DNA from 2 places in the Pseudarthrobacter sp. PvP090 genome. Region 1 is predicted to be linked to the other one. Evidence: predicted binding sites of a transcription regulator. Region 1 holds the regulator's gene; the other holds the start of a gene.
The links. Region 1 encodes Rex, which represses fermentation and respiration genes when NADH is low (regulators of the CRP and FNR family bind a similar motif). Its sites were predicted from a motif close to CTTGTGAANNNNTTCACAAG; they were not measured.

Region 1 (11,046 bases):
TGATCCGGGCCGGCGGGCCGTGCGGTACAAGAATGTCGTGGGCCATCAGCAGTCACTCGAACCGGACGAAGTCGTGGCCGGGGCCTGGGTGAGGTGCACGTCCCCACTGCGGACGTGGTTCGACCTCGCCGACATACTGAACCTCGACGATTTGGTGATTGCCGGCGACTTCCTGCTGCGCCGGAGGAACCCGCTGACCACGGTCGATGCCCTGGACGCATTCCTCGCCGGGAAACGGGGCAGGCCGGGATACCGGCGTGCCGTGCGTGCCCGGGCGCTGATGCGCGCCAACACGGACTCACCCAAAGAGACCGAGCTCCGGCTGCTCCTGACTCGCCATGGCCTGCCGGAGCCCGGAATCAACGTCCCGATTTTCGACGAGACCGGCGGATGGATCCAGGACCCGGACCTCTCCTACGAGCGGGAAAGGATCGCGATCCAGTACGACGGCGCGCATCACGCCGATCCGGGGCAGCGTCGCAGCGACATCTTCCGAGATGAAAACGCCAGGGATGCCGGATGGCGCGTTGTCGTGTTGACGCAGACGGACCTGGACCCGCTGGCACCCGGCATGACGCCGACTGCCGTGACCCGGGTGCGGGCGGCGCTAGAGGAGCGCGGCTGGACCCCCGAGCCGGGCCGGAGTCCAAGGGGTTCCGCGCCCGCCTCGCGCCCATATGACACGAATGGCCGCTAACCGGGTCCGCATAGCGGCCACTCGTGGTGAATGGGCGAGGAGCCGGGTGGCATAGCGGCCACTTGTGGCGAATCGATGAAGGGAGTCGGCAGGCTCTGCCATCCATCTGACACGAATGGCCGCCAAGCGGGTCGGCATAGCGGCCACTTGTGGCGAATCGATGAAGGGAGTCAGCAGGCTCTGCCATCCATCTGACACGAACGGCCGCTTCCCGAGCCGCCCAAGCACCCATCTGACACGAATGGCCGCCAAGCGGGTCGGTATAGCGGCCACTTGTGGCGAATCGATGAAGGGAGTCAGCAGGCTCTGCCATCCATCTGACACGAACGGCCGCTACCCGAGCCGCCCAAGCACCCATCTGACACGAATGGCCGCCAAGCGGGTCGGTATAGCGGCCATTCGTGGTGAATGGGCGCGGAGCCGAGTGGCTTAGCGGCCACTCGTGGTGAATCGATGGAGAGAGTCGGCCCGCCCGCCCACCCATCTGACACGAATGGCCGCCAAGCGCGTCGGTTTAGCGGCCACTCGTGGTGAATGGGCGCGGAGCCGAGTGGCTTAGCGGCCATTCGTGGCGAATCGCGGAGGCGAATTGGGGGGCGAGTCGCGGAGGCGAATCGCGCAGAGGTGAGGCTGCGGGCTAAAGCCCCGAGTAGGAGTGCAGGCCGTTGAAGAACTGGTTCACGATGGTGAAGTTGAACACCACGCAGAGGTAGCCGACGATCGACAGCCAGGCCGCGCGGGTGCCGGTCCAGCCACGCGTGGCGCGGGCGTGCAGGTAGCCGGCGTAGACCACCCAGATCACGAAGGTCCACACTTCCTTGGTGTCCCAGCCCCAGAACCGGCCCCAGGCCTTCTCGGCCCAGATGGCGCCGAACATGAGCGTGAAGGTCCAGCCGACAAACGCGATGGCGTTGATCCGGTAGGAGAGGTTCTCGAGGCTCAGCGCGGACGGCACGAGGCGCATGAAGCCCAGCTTGTCGGCACCGCCGGCGGCGATGGTCTTCTGCCGGTGCGTCTGGACGAGCTGCAGCGCCGACATCGCGAAGGTCAGGGTGAACAGCGCGGAGGACAGCACGGCGATCGAGACGTGGATGATCAGCCAGTAACTCTGGAGCGCTGGAACGAGGTGCCCCACCGGCGTCCAGTACGCCACGGAGGCAGCCACTAGCATGATGATCGACAGGCCCACCACGAAGGTGCCCAGGAACCGCAGGTCGCGCCGGATCAGGACCAGCAGGAAGACGGCCACGGCCACAAACGCGCCGGTGGTGAGGAACTCGTACATGTTGCCCCACGGCACCCGGCCCGCGCCGATGGCCCTGGTGATGACGCCGGCCGCGTGGATGGCGGCACCCAGCACGGTCAGGGCGACGGCGACCCGGGCGGGCGCGCGGCGCTCGGCGGAGTAGCGCATGGCGCCGTCGGCGGTCTGGCCGATGCCGGCGGCGTTCCCGGAAGCAGCCGCCACGGACGACGACGGCCGCTCGGCCCGGCCGACAGGCCCGGCCACGTCAGCGTCGGCCCGGTCAACAGCGCCGGCGGAAGAAGAGGAGGAAGAAGAGGCCCCGACGCCGGCAGCCACCGGAACGCGGGCGGACGCGGCGCCGGAGAGCTCGGCGGCCTTGAGGTCCACCGCGCGCAGCGTCTTGCTGCTCTTGGCCAGGTCCCACGCAAAGGCGATGAACGCCACCGTGTACGTGCCGGCTGCGAGGAGCATGAACAACTCGCTGTACTGGCCCATGGTTTCGTTGATGGGGAGCATTACTGTTCCTTCTTTGACTCGGAAGAGCCTGCTGTGGACTGGATGAAGTCTGCTGCGGGATGGTCCGGGGAGGCCTGCCCGGCACCGGCACCGGCACCGGCACCGGCACCGGGAAGCTTGGCATCCGCCCGGTCATTATCCGCGCCCCCGCTGGGAGCCGGCTGGGAGCCGCCGTCGTCGTCGAGATCCCAGGCGCCGGCCAGCAGCTTGCGGATCGCGGCGGCCTCGCCGGCGAGCCGGTGGTCCTCGCCGCGGGCGAGGAGGCCGTATTCGACCATGGTGCGGCCGTCCGCGTGGGTTCCGGTCCGGACCCAGACTCGGCGGCGGTTCACGTACAGCGAGGTGACCAGGCCGGCCACCGCCAGCAGCGCGAAGATCAGGGCGTAGAGCTGGCCCGGGTTGTGGTGGATATCGACGCCGATGTAGCGCTTCACGCCGTCGAAGCTGATGGTGCCCTTGCCGTCCGGGAGGGTGTAGCTGGCGCCCGGCGAGAGGGTGATGCCGCCGGCGTCGAGGTTGCGGGCGTTGAGCGGGGTGAGCTTCTTGACGTCGAGTTCGAAGACGTTCTGCGGGGCGCCGTCGTCCAGTCCGAGGTCGCCGTAGTACGAGTTCAGGGTCAGCTGCGGGTTGAACAGCTCCGGGTCCCCGCTGAAGGACACGCCTTCCTCGGTGACGAACGCGGTGGGCAGGAAGAAGCCGGCGAAGGCGAGCTGCTCCGGCTTGGCGTCGGGGACCTTGATGACCGCGGAGGAGTAGTAGTTGTCGCCCTGCAGCTTGGCCACCACCGGCCCCTGCATGGCGATGTTTCCGGCGCCGTCGCGGATGGTGACGACCGGGGCGTAGCCGTTGCCGGTGAGGTACATGCTGGTGCCGCCGAGGGTGAGCGGGTCGTTGACCTTCAGCACCTCTTTCTGGGCGGGCGCGTCCGGGGATTCCTTGGTGGTGACGTCGGCCTGGAAGTCGATGGGCTGGCCGATCTTGCCCTGGGACTCCCGGTCGAACGTGATCTGGAACTTGTCCAGCTGGACCGAGTACGGCTCCAGCTGGCTGCTCTGGAAGTTGGTGCCCGGGGTGAACTGGTCGTAGCCGACGAGCGTGTTCACGAAGGTGTCGCCCTCCACCAGGATGCGCTGCCCGCTGTAGCCGAACAGCCCGCCGATCGCGACCGAGACGAGCACTCCGATCAGCGAGGTGTGGAAGACCAGGTTGCCGACTTCGCGCAGGAAGCCGCGCTCCGCACCGATTGACGGCCGGGCGCCGTCGCGGTCGCGGACGTCGACGCGGTAGCCGCGCCTCTTCAGCAGTCCGGCGGCATCGTCAATGGCGCGCGACGCCGGGATCCCGGCACCGGCGGGAATCACGAGGGTGCCGTATTCGGGCAGCCGGGACAGCCGCGCGGGCGTCCGCGGCGGCTGGGAGCGCATCGCCTTGTAGTGCGCGATGGCGCGCGGGACGACGCAGCCGATCAGGGAGATGAACAGCAGGATGTAGATCGCCGAAAACCACGCCGAGGAGTACACGTCGTAGAGCTGGAGCGAGTCGAGGATCTTGCCGTAGTCCGGGTTGTCCTTGATGTACTGCGTGACGATCGAGGGGTTGGCGGGCCGCTGCGGGAACAGCGAACCGGGCACCGCGGCCACGGCCAGCATCAGCAGCAGGAACAACGCGGTACGCATGCTGGTCAGCTGGGTCCAGGCCCAGCGGAGCATGCCCATCGGCCCGAGCGTGGGAAGGACAGCTTCCGCCTTGGCGGCGGCCACGGGGCTGGCACCGGACTTGGCTCCCGGCTTGCTGCCGGATGTGCCGCCGTGCTGGCTGCCGCCAGGCTGGGAGCCGGGGCGCTTCGTGCCGTCGGCTGGGAGATTCGTCTCTTCGTTCACTCGCTCGCTCATCAGATCGGCAATTTCACATCGGTTTGGAACCAGTACTGCAACTCGGACACCCAGGTTCCCCAGACGCCGCTGGCCATCAGCAGGCCCAGCCCCACCAGGATGCCGCCGCCGATGCGCTGGATGGCGAGCCGGTGCTTGCGGAAGAAGGACATCACGCCGATGCCGCGGCGCACGGCCAGGGCGATCAGCAGGAACGGGATGCCCAGGCCCAGGCTGTAGACGAACGCCAGGAACGCGCCCTTGGCGGCCGAGGACCCGCCGGAGAGGCTCAGCAGCTGGACCGCGGAATACGTCGGGCCGATGCAGGGCGCCCAGCCGAGGCCGAAGGTGATGCCCAGCAGCGGCGCGCCCCACAGCCCGGCGGGCGGCTTCGACTGGATCTTGGCGTCGCGCTGGAGCCAGCCGAAGCCGCCCATGAACACCACACCCATGATGATCACAAGGACGCCCAGCACCTGCGTGATCCACGCGTTCTCCGAGCCGGTGATCAGCGTCCCCAGCTGCCCGAACGCCCCGCCGAGCAGCACGAAAATCACCGAGAAGCCCAGGACAAAGAGCCCGATGCCGGCCAGCATCCGGCCGCGCTTCTGCTTCTGGAGGTCGACGCCGGTCAGTCCCGTGACGTAGCCCAGGTACCCCGGCACGAGGGGCAGCACGCAGGGCGACAGGAAGGAGACGAAGCCGGCGAGCAGTGCCACGGGGATGGCAAGCAGCAGCGATCCGCTCAGGATGGCTTCGGCGAAGGGGCTGTTCACGGTGGCTGGCCCGCTACTCGGCCACGGCAGCGGCGATGAGGGACTTGAGGGTGCCCCTCTGGATCTCGCCGAGGACACGGGAGGCCACGCGTCCCTGCTTGTCGAGCACGAGCGTGGTGGGCACGGCTCCCGGGGGAACCAGGCCGGACACGGCCAGCAGAACAGCGCCGTCCTTGTCGTTGAAGCTCGGGTAGGTCAGGTTGAACGTCTTGTCGAACGCTTCCGCCGTCGCCTTCTCATCACGGAGGTTGACGCCGAAGAACTGCACACCCTGGGGCTTGAACTCCTGGTGCAGGGCCTCCAGCGAGGGCGCCTCCACCCGGCATGGCGCGCAGGCGGCGAACCAGAAGTTGAGCACGGTGACCTGGCCCTGGAAGGCCTCGGCCGTCACCGCGGTGCCGTCAAAGAGGGTGCCGTTGATCGCAATGGCGCTCTTGCGGTCCGCGGCGGCGAATTCCGTCACCGAACCGTCTCCGGCCACGTAGTTCTTGTTGTCGCCGGCCTTGGCCTGCTGTGCCAGCGCGTCCTCCTGGGCGCAGCCGGAAAGGCCCAGCACGACGGCGAGGGCGGCACCGCCCGCCGTCAGGACGCTGCGGCGGGACATCGGTGACGCGTTGGCGTTGTTCTTGGTCATGTTCAGGCTCCGGGGGTGGTGGAGGCACCGGGGAGAAGGGCGGCAGCAGGCTCGCTGTACTCGACGCGCAGGAGGTTCCCGGCGTCGTCGAACACCAGGGAGGTGACCGAGGTGAGGGTGCATTCGCGTTTGCGCGGATCATGCCACAGCGGCTTGCCCTCGGCGCTGAGCCGGGTGGCCCAGATGGGCAGCTGGTGGCTGACGAGGATGGCCTCGGCGCCCTCGCCGCCGAGCTCGATGGCGCGCAGCCGGGCGTCCTGCACCGCGGCGAGGACGCGGGCGGCCTGATCCTTGTAGGGCTCGCCCCAGGACGGCCGGAACGGGTTGCGCAGCATGGGCCAGTGCTTGGGCCTGAAGATCTCGCCCTTGTTGACGTGGAGGCCCTCGAAGTAGTTGGCCGCCTCGATGATCCGGTCCTCCGTGGTGATCCCGAGGTTGAGCGCCTCGGAGATGGGCTGCGCCGTCTCCTGCGCGCGGGTCAGCGGCGACGCGACGAGGTGGACGATATTGGCCCCCTGCGCGGCCCTCGCGCTGAAGTGCTCCGCGAGCATCCGGGCCATCTCCTGGCCCAGCCCGGAGAGGTGGAACTCGGGCAGCCTGCCGTACAGGACGCCGTCGGGATTGTAGACCTCGCCGTGGCGGAGCAAATGAACAGTGGCTTGGGGCATGTGTACCAGTTTCTCAAAGGGCAGGGGCAATGACGAAATCTTCTACGCGAAGTAGAACTGAAGAGTTTCGAGAAATGTTCCCCGGAGTTGGAATAAAAGATGCAAATGCATGTTTATACTGGGTGAAGCAGTTAGTTGAGACTTCAACAAATGATGTTTCAACTGACGATCAGACCACCTGCACGACCCACCCGACACAAGGAGCAACACCATGGCACTTCCCGCTAACGTCACCACCGGCACCTGGACCCTCGACAACTCACACAGCGAGATCGCCTTCACCGTCCGCCACGCGGGCATCAGCAAGGTCCGCGGTCAGTTCAAGGACGCGGAGGCCACCCTGGACCTCGCCGATAACGTGGCCGACTCCAAGGTCAACGCCACGATCAAGACCGCAAGCTTCGACTCCGGCGACGTCAACCGCGACGGCCACGTCCGCGGCGAAGACTTCTTCGACGTCGAGAAGTTCCCGGAAATCTCCTTCGTCTCCAACAGCATCGTTCCCAAGGGTGACAGTTACGAGCTCCAGGGCGATCTGACCATCAAGGGTGTTACTCGCCCGGTGGCGCTCGAGACCGAGTTCAACGGCGTTGCCGTGGACCCGTTCGGCATGACCCGCGCCGGCCTGTCCGCCGAGACCACGATCAGCCGCAAGGACTTCGGCCTGACCTGGAACGCAGTCCTCGAAGCCGGCGGCGTGCTGGTCAGCGACAAGGTTGCCGTCAACCTGGAGCTGGCCTTCATCGCTCCCGCAGCCTAGTCAGTCAACGCTTGACCGGCAGGCCCCCAGGGACCTGGCCGGAACCCCGGCCTCCGGCCGACGGCACCCCGCTTCGTCCGAGTGACGGAGCGGGGTGCCGTGCTTAAGCCAAGCGCGGCGGCACCTCCCAAACTGCGCCCCCGTGCACCGGGTAACCGGGCCGTGGCAGACGGATCCCGACATGCTCCGCAACATGCCGAAGTTCCCTCGATGCGGGCACATTCGCGGTCTAAAGTGAGAGCCATGAGCAACCCCAATGAGGTACCTCAGCCGCAGCAGCCGGGTGCCCAGCCCCCGCATGGCGGCAACGTTCCTCCGTCAGGTTCCCCGCAGCCTCCAGTCCCGCCGCCAGCGCCCGGAGGCTACCAGCCGCCGGCGGGCTACCAGCCGCCACCACCCCCGCCGTCGCGCGGTTTCCGCTTCGAGATGCCCTCGGACCGGCCGAGGAACTTCAATGACGCGATGCCTCGAGGCGGACTCTCCGGCATGTTTACGGTCTCCTGGCTGCCTGTCGAACTCAAAGTCGCCTACTGGATTTGGCTGATCAGCGGGCTGCTGGGCCTGCTGGGCGGGGTCATCGGACTCTTCGGGGCATTTGTGCTTTTGGCCGTCGTCCCGGGCGTGGGATTCCTGGTGCTCCTCCTGGTGCTGGTGGCCCTGGTCCTTGCGGGGGCACAGGTCATCCTGGCGATGAAGATGAAGGAAGGCCACGAGTGGGCACGCTTCGCCCTCACGGTCGTTGCCGGAATTTCCCTGTTGCTGGCCATCCTCAACACCAGCGCGGCCGAGGGCCGGGGTGGAGGCAGCTGGCCGAGCTTCACCATCAGCCTGGTGGCCACCGTGCTGATGTGGCTGCCCAACTCCCAGGCGTGGTTCGCCTCGCTGCGGGGCCGGGCCTGAGCTGCATCAAGCAACGTCCGGCGCCGCCCGTGCCCCGCGAAACCGGCCGCTTGTCGGACGCCCAGGACCGCGTCGAGAATACCTCTCCGGAATGATCCGCGCGGGCGCCGGCCCGCGGTACGGTGGACATAAACCATGCTGGGGGCAGGGCAGGAAGCTGTTTCCGGTATCTGAACCAGACCGCCACGCAAAGGAACGCCCATGAGCACCCCGCCAGTCCCGCCGTCGAACCCGGACTCCCCCGAGCCCGGCGAACAGCCGGCCCCCCGCTACGGCCAGAACGCACCCCAGTACGGCCAGCAGCCGCCGTCGGCGCCCCAGTACGGGCAGCAGCCGCCGTCGGCACCCCAGTACGGCCAGGCCCCGTCCGCGCCGCCGTACGGACAGCAGGCTCCGCAGTTTGGGCAGAACGCCCCGCAGCTCCCCCAGTACGGCCAGAACCCCCCGCAGTACAACCAGCAGGCTCCGCAGTTCGGACAGCCGGGGTACGGGCAGTCCCCTTACGCCCAGTATCCTTCCGACCAGCCGCAGGCCCCGTCCGCGATGCCCAAGCTCGTCAACACGGCGTTCTGGCTCATCGTCGCGTCCGGCGCGGTTTGGATCATCTCCATGTTGACGGCGCTCGGCACCTTGGATTCCCCGCAAATGCGGAACATGTTCGAGGAGCAGATGGCCGCGAGCGGCGCTGACATCAGGTTCGACGACCTCCGGGGATTCCTGGTCGGCAGCATCGTGGTGTTCGCCGTCATCAGCGCCGGACTCTACGCCCTCGTCGCCTTGAATGTTCGCAAAGGCAAGAACTGGGCCCGGATCCTGGGGACGGTCTTCGCCGCCCTGTCGATCTTCAGCATCTTCCCGCTGAGCCTCGGCACCCTGGCCGTTCTCCTGGGCATCGCAGGCATTGTGATGCTGTACCTGCCGGCCGCGTCGCCGTACTTCAGCAAGCGGCAGCCGTTCGCCAACCCCTACGGGCAGCCGGGCGGACCGTTCTAAGCCGCCAGGCACCAGCGCAGCGGGCGCGGGAGCCGGACGGGCCGACTGAAGCTAGTCTGCATCCTCCGGGTCCTGCGCCCGTTGTGCGTGATAGGCGAGGATCTGGAGTTCGGTGGCCATGTCCACCTTGCGCAGGTTGACCCCGGGCGGCACCTGCAGCATCACCGGGGCGAAGCTGAGGATGCTCCTCACGCCGGCGGCAATGACCCGGTCGCAGACGTCCTGCGCCACGGCGGCCGGCAGGGCCAGCACCACCATGTTGGCGCCGGTCCGCTGCAGCACCGGCTCGAGATCGGCGGCGTCGCTGACCCGCAGCCAGCCCACCTCGCTGCCCACCACCATCTGGTCCGCATCGAAGATCGCCACAATGTCAAAGCCCCGGGATTCAAATCCGCCGTACCGGGCCAGCGCCTTGCCCAGGTTGCCGGCGCCGACGATGGCGACCTTCCAGTCGTGCGTCAGGCCCAGCGCCGCGGCAATATTCCGGTTGAGGTACTGAACTTCGTAGCCGACGCCACGGGTCCCGTAGGAGCCGACGTAGGACAGGTCCTTGCGGAGGGTGGAGGAGCTGACCCCGGAGGCCTCGGCCAGGGATTCGGACGAGACCCGGTCGATGCCTTCGGCCAGCAGGGTGGTCAGGGCGCGCAGATATATGGTCAGCCGGGCCACGGCCGCAGGCGGAATCTGCTTGGCGGCAGCCCCTGCTCCCCCGGGCATCGCGTCAGGGGATGAATCCAGCGAAGTCACTATCTGCTCCATTGAGTCGCGTTGTGACTTCCACTCTAGAGCCCCCGCAGTTCAGCGAACAAAGCAGCCGTCCCCACGGCTCCGCGCGCCTCAGGCCTGCTGGCCCAGCGTACGCCGCAGCGTCCGCTCCAGGCGGGCCTCGTCGATCTTCCAGAAGTCCCGCTGGACGCCGTCCACCAGGACCACGGGGATCTCCTCCGCGAAGCGTTCCCGCAGGTCGGCGTCGTCATCCACGGATTGCTCCCGCCAGCCGATCCCTAGGCCCTTGGTGACATGGTCGACGGCGGCGCGCGCCGCCGAGCAGAGATGGCAGTCAGCTTTGGTGATGAGGACGACGTCGGGGCTTGGCATGGCTCCACGGTAGCCCGGCCGCCACTCCCGCGTCGATCCTCCGGACATGTCCAGCGCCGCCGCCACAGCCCCTGCGACGAGAACCGGGTCCGGCGTTGACTAGACTCGTGGCATGCCCGAAGAGAAGTACGCCGCTGTGGTCACTGAGCCTGTTGCCGCACCTCAGCACGGCGAAGCCGCGTTCTTCGACGTCGACAACACCCTCATGCGGGGGGCAAGCCTGTTCCACGTGGCCCGCAAGATGCACCAGCGCGGGGCATTCACGATTCCGCAGGCGCTCGGTATTGCCTGGAAGCAGCTCATGTTCGTGCTGCGCGGGGAGAAGATGGATGACATCCACGCCGTCCGCGACACCGCGATGGACCTGGCCTCCGGATTCACGGTTGAGGACATCGAGGCCCTCGGCGAAGAGGTTTATGACGAAATGATCGAATCCCGGATTTGGCCGGGGGCCAAGGCGCTGGCCGAGCAGCACCTCCGGGTGGGCCGCAGGGTCTGGCTCGTGACCGCGACGCCGATCGAGGTCGCCACGGTGATCTCCACCAGGCTGGGCCTGACCGGCGCGCTCGGCACGGTGGGCGAAATCCTGGACGGCTCCTATACCGGCCGGCTCGTCGGCGAGATTCTGCATGGACCCGCCAAGGCCGTCGCTGTCAGGGCGATGGCCGACGCCGAGGGGCTGGACCTGGCCCGGTGCTGGGCCTACAGCGATTCGCGCAACGACATCCCGCTGCTGAGCATGGTGGGGCACCCCGTGGCCATCAACCCGGATTCCGGTCTCCGCCGCCATGCCCGCGACCACAACTGGCCGGTCTACGACTTCCGCGCCGGACGCCGCGCGGCCACGCTGGGGCTCAAGGCCGCGACCGTCGGGGGCGCCATCTACG
Region 2 (11,046 bases), on a different contig from region 1:
GCGGCGCGTCGGCCGATTCCAGCCCGGGCAGGGTCAGCGGGTGGACCTGATGGCCGGCGGCGGTGAGCGGCGGAGTCACCTCCTCCCATGAGGAGGCGTCCAACCAGAATCCGGGAACCAGGATGATGTCCATGCCGGTACCCTACCCGCCCCGGACCGCGGGAGGCACGGCCCGGCGGAGGAATGTTCCGTCCCGGCTACCCATCGGCCGGTTTCTGCAGGATCGAGGCGTGATCCGGAACGTACCGGAACAACTCCCGCGGAGGGCGCGTGTAGTTGACGGCCTTGGGCCTTTCGGGCAACGTCACCTGCTCCGTCCGGACTTCGGTGTAGTCAATGCTGGAGAGCAGATGGGCGATCATGTTGATCCGGGCCCGGCGTTTATCCTCTGCCTCGACCACATACCAGGGCGATTCGGCAGTGTCGGTCTGCATGAACATGTCGTCCTTGGCCCGGGAGTAGTCCTCCCAGCGGAGGATCGCCTCCCGGTCCATCGGGGAGAGCTTCCATTGCCGCATGGGATCATCCAGCCGGGACTTGAAGCGCCGTTCCTGTTCCGCGTGGCTGATCGAAAACCAGTATTTGAACATCAGGATGCCGTCCTGGACCAGGAGGCGTTCGAAGACCGGGCACTGGGCCATGAAGCGTTTGTGTTCCGCGGGCGTGCAGAATCCCATCACATGTTCGACGCCGGCCCGGTTGTACCAGGAGCGGTCCATCAGGACGATCTCCCCCGCGGCGGGCAGATGCTGCACGTAGCGCTGGAAATACCATTCACCCCGCTGCCGCTCGGTCGGGGCCGGCAGCGCCACGATGCGGGCAACACGCGGGTTCAGGTACTCGGTCAGCCGCTTGATCGCGCTGCCCTTGCCGGCGGCGTCGCGCCCCTCAAAGATCACCAGCACTCGCGCCCCCGTGCTGCGGACCCATTCCTGCAGCGCGACGAGCTCGGCCTGGAGCCGGAAGAGTTCGGCCTCATAAACGCTCAGGGGCAACCTCTCCGGGCGTTGCGGGGCGTTCCCCTTGGCGCCTTTCCGTCCGGGCTTTTCGTTGCCGGAGCCGGGCTTGCCGGAGCCGTCCGTGCGATGTGCCATGGTTCCCGTTCCACTCGTCGCGGCGGACTTTCGCATCGCCAGTCCTGCCGCGCCTATTCTCGCGGAGCGGCCAACCGCCCACAAGGGGTCGTCCTGCCGGGGACACCGGCAGCGCACTGCTCCTATGCTTGGGCCATGGAAGCCCCCAGACCGACGGCGATGCAGCCCATCCTCACGCTCACTGTAAACCCCGCACTGGATGTCAGCACCGCAACGGAGCAGGTCATCAGCGGCCACAAGCTGCGCTGCGGCGCCAGCCGCCTCGACCCGGGCGGCGGCGGGGTGAACGTGTCCCGGGTGGTGCAGCGCCTCGGTGGCCGGACCCTGGCGGTCTACACCGCCGGCGGGCCCACCGGCGAGGCGTACCGCCGGCTCATCGAAGCCGAACGCGTCCCCACGCTGGCCGTGCCGATCCAAGGCAGTACCCGCGAGGACTTTACGGTCGATGAGACGACGACGGGCAAGCAGTTCCGCTTCGTGCTTCAGGGCCCGGAGTTGAGCGAGCCCGAGTGGCGCCTGTGCCTGGCGCTCGTGGCGGATTCGATTCCCGTGGGCGGCTACGTCGTGGCCAGCGGAAGCCTTCCGCCAGGGGTTCCCGACGATTTCTACGCCCAGGTGGCGCGGCTGGCGCGGCTGCACGACGCACACTGCATCGTGGACGCCTCGGGACCCGCCCTGTCCGAAGCACTCGCCGAGGGGGTTTTCCTGGTCAAGCCGAGCCGGCGGGAGCTGGGACTGCACTTTGGAACGACGCTGCAAAGCGATGAAAGCCAGGTCGAGGCTGCCGCGGCGCTGGTTGCAGACGGTTCAGCGGAACATGTCGCCCTGACCCTGGGCGGCGAAGGTGCCGTGCTCGCCTCGAAATCCGGGGTTCTGCGGCTGGCCGTGCCGGAGGTGCAGGTTCGAAGCACCGTCGGGGCCGGCGACAGTTTCCTGGCCGCCTTTGTGCTCCGCCTCGCCCAGGGCCGCACGATTGAGGAAGCGCTCCGGGCCGCCGTCGCCGCCGGGAGCGCCACGGTGACGACGCAGGCCACCGAACTCTGCCGGCGCGACGACGTCGAACGGCTGGAGGCGCAACTCACCGCGCAGGCCCTGGACGGGAGCGGCGGACAGTGACGGCCCGACCGGCCAGGCTGGCGGCCGCGCTGCTGCTAGCCGTTGCAACGGCGGGCTGCTCCAGCGAGGCGCCCATCGCCTGACCTGCCATTGCGTGGTTCAACTCGCTCACCGTGTCCCTGGATGGCGCCGCCGACGGCAGCGTCCTGGCCCGGCGCGAGGTGGAGCTGGGCTGGACCCGGGTGGACGGCAGCGAAGCGTGCGGCGGCCCGGCGACCGCGGGCCCTGTCAGGCTCGTCATCTAGGGGACCAAGGCCGTCGTCCGGTCCCCCGGTATCAATCGGCTGTGAGAATCTACTGAGCAGGCGCGACAACCGTCTGCTGCCCTGGGCAGGAGGCGAGGACCCTGTGCATCGCGTCCTTCTCCGCGGGCGTGACCCACAGCCGGTAGGCGGCCTTGACGGAGATCTGCCGGGCAACATAGTGGCAGCGGAAGGCCTTGTTCGGGGGAAGCCAAGTGGCGGCGTCGGAGGCGCTCTTCTCCTCGTTGGCAGGACCGTCCGCGGCGATCAGGTTCAGCGGATCGTTGGCCAGATGCTCGCGTTGTCCGGCGGTCAACTGCTGGGCGCCCTTCTGCCAGGCATCCCCGAGCGCCACAACGTGATCGATCTGCACCGCCGTGCTGCTCCCGGCTCCCCTGCGGAAAGTGAGCTGGCGGCCGGTGTAGGGTTCCCGGAACGTTCCGCCGGCCACCCGGCAGCTGGAATTTTCGGTGAACTCGGCGCCCGACAGATCGCGGCGCAGGATGTCGTTGCGGGTGTCGCAGCCGTTGCGGTCCACGTCCAACCACGCCTGGCCGAAAGCGCTGCGGTCGTAGTTGTCCAGGCCCGCCCGGCCCTTGACCGGCAGCGTGTCCAGCAGCGCCGCGGCGGGGCCCCGGGGAACAGGCCGCACCGCGGGGACAGGCTTCATCCAGCCGGCTGCCAGCACCGGAGCCTCGCGGGGTCCGCCGGCGGGCGGTTCGACAGCGGCAAACTGCCCGACGGTGAAGAACCAGCCGAGACCGGCGACGACGGCGAGTGCCGCGGCGGCCAGCAGTCCCCACGCCTGGCGGGACCGCCGTCGTTCCCGCCGAAAGTCCCGCCACGTGAGCGTCACGCGGGCGCCCGGGCAGGGTGCCGGGATCCGCTGTGTCCTGAGGCGGGCTGGATTCTTTCCACCCCTGAAGCCTAGGCCCGGCCTCCGCCGTTGCAGGCGTTATCCACAGTGTGGAGGACAGGTGCCCAGCTAGTTCTCTTTCGTGACGCGCACCAGGTCTTCGTTGGCGAGGGCCAAAAGGGATTCGAGTTGCCGGACCCGCGCCTCGTCGACATCCCCGGCCGCATGTTTGGCGCGGGCATCGTCAAGAAGCCGTTTGGCTTCCTTGGCATTCCGCCGGGCAACGTCCAGGGCGTGTTCCAGGGTGGTTTCGTGCTCCACAGCCGAGTTCTGTTCCATTGCACCATTGTGGTGCCCTTTCCCGGCCGATTCCAGAGGAACCGGCCGGGAAACGGAGAACAGATTCTAGGGAGGTGGCGTCAGGCCGTGACCTCGACGGGCAGGCCGGCTGCCTCCAGGGTTGCGGCTGCGTCCTTGGCGGGGAACGACGGCGGGTTCACGCCGGCCATTTCCTCCATCACGCGGACCACCTGGCAGCTGTAGCCGAACTCGTTGTCGTACCAAACGTAGAGAACCAGGTTCTTGTCGTTGGAGATCGTGGCGAGGCCGTCGACGATGCCCGCGCGGCGCGAGCCGACGAAGTCGGTGGAGACAACCTCGGGCGAATCGATGTAGTCGATCTGCTTGCGCAGCTCCGAGTGCAGCGACATTTCCCGCAGGTAGTCGTTGACCTCATCCTTGGTGGTGCCGTTTTCCAGGCTCAGGTTCAGGATGGCCAGCGACACGTCCGGGGTGGGGACGCGGATGGAGCTGCCGGTGAGCTTGCCCAGCAGTTCGGGCAGGGCCTTGGCGACGGCCTTGGCGGCACCGGTCTCGGTGATGACCATGTTCAGTGCAGCCGAGCGGCCGCGGCGGTCGCCCTTGTGGAAGTTGTCGATCAGGTTCTGGTCGTTGGTGAAGGAGTGGACCGTCTCGACGTGGCCATGCACCACGCCGAAGCGGTCGTTGATCGCCTTGAGCACCGGGGTGATGGCGTTGGTGGTGCAGGAGGCCGCCGAGACGATCGTGTCCGAGTCGGCGATAGTGCCGTGGTTGATGCCGTGCACGATGTTCTTCAGCTCGCCCTTGCCCGGGGCGGTGAGCAGAACCCGGGCGACGCCCTTGCTCTGGAGGTGCTGGGACAGGCCCTCGGCGTCGCGCCAGCGTCCCGTGTTGTCGACGACGAGGGCGTCGTGGATTCCATAGGCGGTGTAGTCGACCGTCGCGGGGTTGTCCGAGTAGATGACCTGGATCTGGACACCGTTGGCCGTGATGGTGTCGTTCTCGAGGTCAACCTTGATGGTGCCTTCGAAGGAGCCGTGGACCGAGTCGCGGCGGAGCAGGCTGGCGCGCTTGGCGAGGTCGTTGTCCGAGCCGCGGCGGACCACGATGGCGCGCAGGCGCAGGCCGTGCCCGCCGCCGGCCTTTTCAATCAGGAGACGGGCCAGGAGCCGGCCGATGCGTCCGAAGCCGTAGAGGACGACGTCGGTGCTGGTGCGGTCGTCGCCGCCACGTTTGCCAACAACCTCGGCGAGTTCCTTGCGGAGGAACTCGTCCAAGGTGGCGCCATTGCCCTCGACGCGGTACTTCTCGGTGAGGCGCGCAATGTCGATGGCTGCGGCGCCGAGCTCCAGTTTGGTCAGGGCGTCAAGCAGCGGGGCGGTCTCTTCGAGCCGCAATTCTTCCTTGCTCATCCGGCGGGCAAAGCGGTGGGCCTTGAGGATGTTCATGGTGGACTTGTTGATGAGGCTGCGGCCGTGGATGGAGGTAACCACGTTGTTCTCGCGGTACAGCCGGCCGATCACAGGGATCATGGCCTCGGCGAGCGCCTCCCGGCCCATCCACGTATCAAGACAAGAATCTGACGTCTGGCTCACAGAAATACCTTCCTAGAATCCACCGCATACGGCGTCGTATGCGGAAGTCGGCTGCCGGAGGATATCCGGAACCTTAGCGCCGGCAGGGATTCGGTCCATCCCGGGCGCCTGTGTCGAGCAAAGAAAAGCCGCCGGCTGCGAACGCAGACCCGGCGGCAGAACTTCTACGTTCAGCATCCAGTCTACCGGCGGCCCGGCAGGGTCCGGTCTCCGTCGAAGCGTGAAATGACTCACATAGAGCCGGGGGCTCGCTGCTGCACAGGTCAGGTGGGCCGACACCTATGGCTGTTATGGTCCTACCGGGCGTCCTGGAGGATCATGTCGACGGCCTTTTCCGCGATCATGATGGTTGGCGCCTGCGTGTTGGCACTCACCAGCCGGGGCATGATCGAGGAGTCAACGACGCGCAGTCCCTCCAGCCCGTGGACTTTCAGCCGCGGCGAAACCACGGACTCATCGGTGGTGCCCATGGAGCAGGTACCGACCGGGTGGTAGGAGGTCCGCCCGAAGGAGCGCACGAAGTTCACGTACTCGTCGCGGGTTTTCACAGGACTTCCGTCACCGATGTGCTCAGCCTTGGTCAGCGCTGCCATCGACGACTGCTCCATGATCTGACGGCTCTGCTGCACACCGGCGATTGCCATCTCGAGGTCGTAATCATCGGCGAGATAGTTCGGATCGATGAGCGGTGCTTTGCCTGGGTCAGAGGACACCGGGCGGACCGTTCCCCGGCTCCGTGGCCGCAGGAAGTAGGAGTTCAACGTGGCACCGAAACCGGGCTTTAAGGCTGCGCCGCACGTCCCCACCCGGGCGGCGGGCAGGAAGTGGAACTGCAGGTCGGGGGTCTTTTCGTCCTTGTTCGCGTAGCTGAAGCCACCTGCTTCGACCAGGGTGGACGCGAACGGACCCGAGCGGAAAGCGACGTACTCGACGCCGGCCAGGACAGTGGCCGGGCGCACCTGGTTCAGCCGGTCCAGGCTGTGGTAATCCGTGAGCTCGTAGACGATATCGACGTCGCAGTGGTCATGCAGGTTCTTGCCCACGCCCGGCAGGGCGTGGACGGTGTCGATGCCGGCGGCGGCGAGGTCCGCCGGGTCGCCGATGCCCGACAGTTGCAGCAGTTTGGGCGAACCGAATGCCCCGGCCGAGACAATCACCTCGCGGTTGGCGCTGTACGTTCGGACGCTGCCGCCTTCGATCGCCTGGATTCCGACGGCCCGGCCGTTGCTGATGATCACTTTGGAGACGGTGACGTTGGCGCGAACGGTGAGGTTGCGCCGCTTGCGGGCGGGCCGGAGGTAGGCGACCGCCGCGCTGCACCGGCGGCCGTTCTTCGTTGTGGTCTGGTAGAAGCCAACGCCGTACTGCTCGGCGCCGTTGAAGTCGCTGTTGTAAGGCAGCCCGAACTCCTGACCCGCCTTGACGAAGGCCGCCGAGAGCTTGTGCGGACGCAGCAGGTCGGACACACCGAGCGGGCCCTCGGTGCCGTGGTGCGGTGCCGACAGCCGACTGTTTGACTCTGAGCGGATAAAGTACCTGCCCACCTCGTCGGCGGACCAGCCTTCGCAGCCAAAGTCCGAGACCCAGCTGTCATAGTCCTCGGCCACGCCGCGCGTGAAGACCTGCGAGTTGATGGACCCCCCGCCGCCCAGCACGCGGCCCTGGGCGAGCGGGATGCGTCGGCCGTTGCTGTGCTTCTGCGGCACACTTGCGTAGTCCCACTGGTACGGACCTCCCTTGAGCATCGGGAAGCCCGCCGGGACATGGATGAACGGGTGGCGGTCGGATCTGCCCGCCTCGAGCAGCAGGACACGGACTGAGGGGTCTTCGCTGAGCCTGCCCGCAAGAACGCTGCCGCCGCTGCCACCCCCGGCAATCACGTAGTCGTATGCTGCGTCGTCCGACACTCTTACTCCTGGGCTTCGTGCTGACACCGCCGGTGCTTGAACGTTACAGTGCAGTCTCTGGTCCCGCCGGGATGATGTCAAGCATTCGGCCGGGCCTGCACTCGCGCGGGCATGAGGCGCCCGGCAGTTGCCATGACGATGCAGCCGCTGCCGCCCGCCAGCCATAACGGCGGACGCGCGGCCTAATCGTTGGGACTCGAGTGGGCGTGCGCCTCATCGCGGGCCGCCTTCAACACGCCCTCGTAGTCGGCAATGGTGAGCACGCCGTGATCATCCAGCACGCGCTGAATGCCGGTTACGAGGTCTTCCAGTTCGTAATCCTCAACGCGGTGGTCGTACGTGCGGGGTGAAGGCTTCGTGGCCAAGGCAATATCTCCGAATCATGAACAGAGTGGATATGCAAGCCTAACAACTTCGTAAAGCTTGCGACATAGCCCACACTCTAGCCTCCGGCGACTCCCCCAGTGCCACAGGCGCCGTTCGGGCGATGGGGCGAGTCAGCGTTTAGAGGGTGGCCCTCAACCAGCCAGCAGCGTCGTCGAGGCGGGAGTGGAAGACGTCCGGCCACGGCGGGTTGTGCGTCTCCGGGCCCTCGTAAAGGTCGAACCGGACACGGTCCTTATTGTCGCCTGACTCGATCACGTCCCGGAACGGCTGGTAGTGCTGTTCCATGTGCGAGTAGTCGCGCGTGTTTTGCACATAGTGGACGAAGTTCTGCTGCGGCTGGCTGTAGCGGACCAGTGCAGATGATCGTTCGCCCAGCGGCACGGACCAGTCCACGTCCGGCTTCAGCGACCACACGCCGGCGGGTGCGAGATGAGGCATGACGATTTCGACGTAGCTCCGCTGCGCGCCCATGAGTGTGCCACCGACGAGATAGTTCGCGATGCTCGTCTGGCAACTGAAGGGCAACGCCATGCTGCCAGGGATGTAGGTCGAAATCTGGAGAGCTGCCAGGCCGCCACCGGACGACCCGAGGAAGATGATCCCCTTCGCCCCGACCGCGTCTGCGGCCTCGCACGCCCAATCCGCCAACACCGGGTAAAGGTCAAATCCCGCGGATCCGGTGTACCAGGCCAGCTCCAGATCGTCCCGGAGGCTCAAGGTCGGGTCCGACAGGTACAGTGCGCTGTATCCCGTCTTGAGCATGCTCTTGAGCCACTCAAAACGCGGAATCGAATACTTCCCGCGGTCTGTCGCACCGTGAAGGCTCACAACGAGGATGTCGGAGTCCTTATTGACCAGAAGTGCCTCGAGGGGTAGCCCATCCGGCAGGGTTGCCCTGTATCTGCTGGCCCCGAGCTCCGAAGCGGGGTCGAATTGTTCGACCGTGTCGAGTTCGGTGATGGGAACGTTGATGCCGCCCTGTTCGATTTCATCGACGGGGAGCACCTGGATCGTCTGAGGCATTGACTTATCGTATACGGGCTCACGCGGTGACATCCTCCGTTCTGCCGGAAAGGCCCGCCAGGATGAGAGCCGCGCCCCGCCGCTTCGGGCCGGACTACTCAAGGAAAGCCAAAGGTCCGCGGACCACACTGATCTTCCTGGCTGGCTAGGTAACTGTTCCTGCCGCCGAACGGAGGCGTGTTGCCGCTGCTGGCTGATCGGTGCTTGACGTGGAGGTGGGGTCCGTGACGAAAATAACAGCCAGGGTTCGAGGGATCCTGGTCGGCCTCGCGGTCTCCGCGCTCCTGCTCGCGGGCGTAACGCCCGCGAGCAGGCAGCGGACAAGGTCACCGTCCTGCACGTGTTCGTAGCTGTAGGGCAATCGAACATGTCTGGCCGTGGCCTCCCGAGCGGCACCACAGATAAGCCTGCGGACGCGAGGATATTCCAGTACGGTGCGAAGGTACGCACTTTCCGGCAAGCCACCATCCCGTTGGACATGCTCGACACTGCCAGAGGGATCTCCCCCGCCACGGCCTTTGCCCGCGAGTACCTGAGATACCAGCCCGCCAACGTCGGAGTTCTCATCATTCCGGCGGCGCATGGCGCCACCGCGTTTACCAACAGCGTGGGTGCCCGGACCTGGAATGTAGGCACAGCGTCCGCCCCGGAACTCGATCTCCCCGCGCTGGCACTCACGCAGACACGGCAGGGCGTAGCGGCGGCCGGCGCAGCGGGCTATGCGGTTGGACTCAAGGGCATCCTCTGGCACCAGGGCGAAGGCAACTGGTGGATGTCCACCGCAGCATACGGGGCAAAACTGGATCAGCTCATTGCGTACTTCCGATCGGGGCTGGCTGCCCCCAAGCTCCCGTTTGTGGTGGGCGGCCTGGCGCCGGAGGGAATCGCGGCCAAACTAGGATTGGCCAACGTGGACAAGTCCCATAGGGAAACGCCGGCACGAGTCGCCAGTACCGCGTTCGCCCCTTCTATGGCCGGCGGCGTGTATGACAACGACCCCGTGCACTTCTCCCGGACTGGCGTCGATTTCCTGGGGAAAATGTACGTTATTGGTCTTGCGAAGGCGGCCAAGGTCACCTACGGTCCGATACCAAAGATCAGCGGTACGGCCAAGGCCGAGTCCACCCTTACCGCACTGCCGAGCTATTGGGGTTTGGCCCCGGTCACCCTCTCGTACCAGTGGTACCGCTCCAACATCGCAATCTTCGGCGCCACCGCTGCTTCCTACAAGGTCGGGTCCGGGGATCTGGGCCGCACCATCACGGTGAAGGTCACCGGCTCCAAGTCTGGCTACACCAGCAGCTCTAGGACCTCTGCCGGCACCATTGTGGGGAAGTAGCAGGTACCGTCTCAACGTGGGACGCCTCTGCGAAGATGGCACGGAATCAGCCATAGGGCCAGACTTCGCGGATTCCCGCGTGATGTGAATGGATGGGTTGACCGATACGCCGGGTTCTGTGTTCCCGCGCCGTCGCCAGCACGGGAGTAGCGGCCATCCATCTACGAACGCCGTTGCCGACGCCCTCCAGCAGCCTACCCGGACACTCGGGCGAGCAGCCCTCAAACGTGCCCTGTCTGGCCTTGCTCCGGGTGGGGTTTACCTAGCCTTCCCGGTCACCCGGGAAGCTGGTGGTCTCTTACACCACCGTTTCACCCTTACCTGCCCTGCGGACCGTGCAAGCACGGGCCGCATGCAGGCGGTCTATTCTCTGTGGCACTGGCCTGCGGGTTACCCCGAGTGGGCGTTACCCACCACCCTGCCCTGCGGAGCCCGGACGTTCCTCGAGCCACTTGCGTGACGCGCGGCCGCCTGGTCAACCCATCCGCTGTTCATTCTACGGTCTCCCCCGCCAGCCGACTCCCGCCGGATCCTTTTCGGGCCTCCGGTGGGAGAATTTAGGAAGGAAGTATCCCCCAGGCAAGGAACGATCCCAATGGACTGGACCGCCATCATCATGTGGCTGATCGCTGTGGTTCTGGTGCTCGTGCTGGCCAAGATGGCGATCCAAATCGTGCGGCAGTACGAGCAGGGTGTCCTGTTCCGGCTCGGCCGCGTAATTGGCATCCGGATGCCCGGCCTGCGTTTCATCATCCCGTTCATCGACAAGCTCACCCTCGTCAGCCTGCGGATCGTGACGATGCCGATCCAGTCGCAGGGCATCATCACCCAGGACAACGTCAGCGTCGACATCTCGGCGGTGGCCTACTACCGGGTCATAGACGCCGTGAAGTCCGTCGTGGCAATTGAAAACGTGTCGGCGGCCATCAACCAGATCGCCCAGACCACACTGCGGAAAGTCGTCGGCAGGCACAGCCTGGACCAGACACTCTCGGAAACGGAGCGCATCAACAGCGACATCCGCGAGATCCTCGACGCCCTCACGCTGGAGTGGGGCGTCGAGGTCACGCTGGTGGAGCTCAAGGACATCCAGCTGCCGGAGACCATGAAACGCGCCATGGCCCGCCAGGCCGAGGCCGAGCGTGAGAAGCGGGCCAAGATCATTT

Region 2: the regulator Rex is predicted to act here: its motif matches at 5,442-5,461, upstream of ABIC21_RS15160 (glyceraldehyde-3-phosphate dehydrogenase).

The regions. Positions count from the first base shown of each region.
Region 1 covers NZ_JBEPPO010000016.1:38,886-49,931, forward strand. The annotation lists gene ABIC21_RS17330 (hypothetical protein) at 1-697, shown strand, start outside; gene ccsB (c-type cytochrome biogenesis protein CcsB) at 1,335-2,459, opposite strand; gene resB (cytochrome c biogenesis protein ResB) at 2,459-4,351, opposite strand; gene ABIC21_RS17345 (cytochrome c biogenesis CcdA family protein) at 4,351-5,106, opposite strand; gene ABIC21_RS17350 (TlpA family protein disulfide reductase) at 5,120-5,740, opposite strand; gene ABIC21_RS17355 (histidine phosphatase family protein) at 5,743-6,408, opposite strand; gene ABIC21_RS17360 (YceI family protein) at 6,620-7,168, shown strand; gene ABIC21_RS17365 (hypothetical protein) at 7,412-8,068, shown strand; gene ABIC21_RS17370 (hypothetical protein) at 8,270-9,061, shown strand; gene ABIC21_RS17375 (redox-sensing transcriptional repressor Rex) at 9,113-9,808, opposite strand; gene ABIC21_RS17380 (glutaredoxin family protein) at 9,899-10,159, opposite strand; gene ABIC21_RS17385 (HAD family hydrolase) at 10,272-11,046, shown strand, end outside.
Region 2 covers NZ_JBEPPO010000012.1:148,094-159,139, forward strand. The annotation lists gene ABIC21_RS15130 (alpha/beta fold hydrolase) at 1-133, opposite strand, end outside; gene ppk2 (polyphosphate kinase 2) at 198-1,094, opposite strand; gene ABIC21_RS15140 (1-phosphofructokinase family hexose kinase) at 1,230-2,210, shown strand; gene ABIC21_RS15145 (hypothetical protein) at 2,324-2,455, shown strand; gene ABIC21_RS15150 (HNH endonuclease family protein) at 2,505-3,308, opposite strand; gene ABIC21_RS15155 (hypothetical protein) at 3,438-3,647, opposite strand; gene ABIC21_RS15160 (glyceraldehyde-3-phosphate dehydrogenase) at 3,728-5,224, opposite strand; gene ABIC21_RS15165 (GMC family oxidoreductase) at 5,521-7,131, opposite strand; gene ABIC21_RS15170 (hypothetical protein) at 7,314-7,496, opposite strand; gene ABIC21_RS15175 (hypothetical protein) at 7,636-8,541, opposite strand; gene ABIC21_RS15180 (sialate O-acetylesterase) at 8,882-9,880, shown strand; RNA gene rnpB (RNase P RNA component class A) at 9,970-10,363, opposite strand; gene ABIC21_RS15190 (slipin family protein) at 10,476-11,046, shown strand, end outside.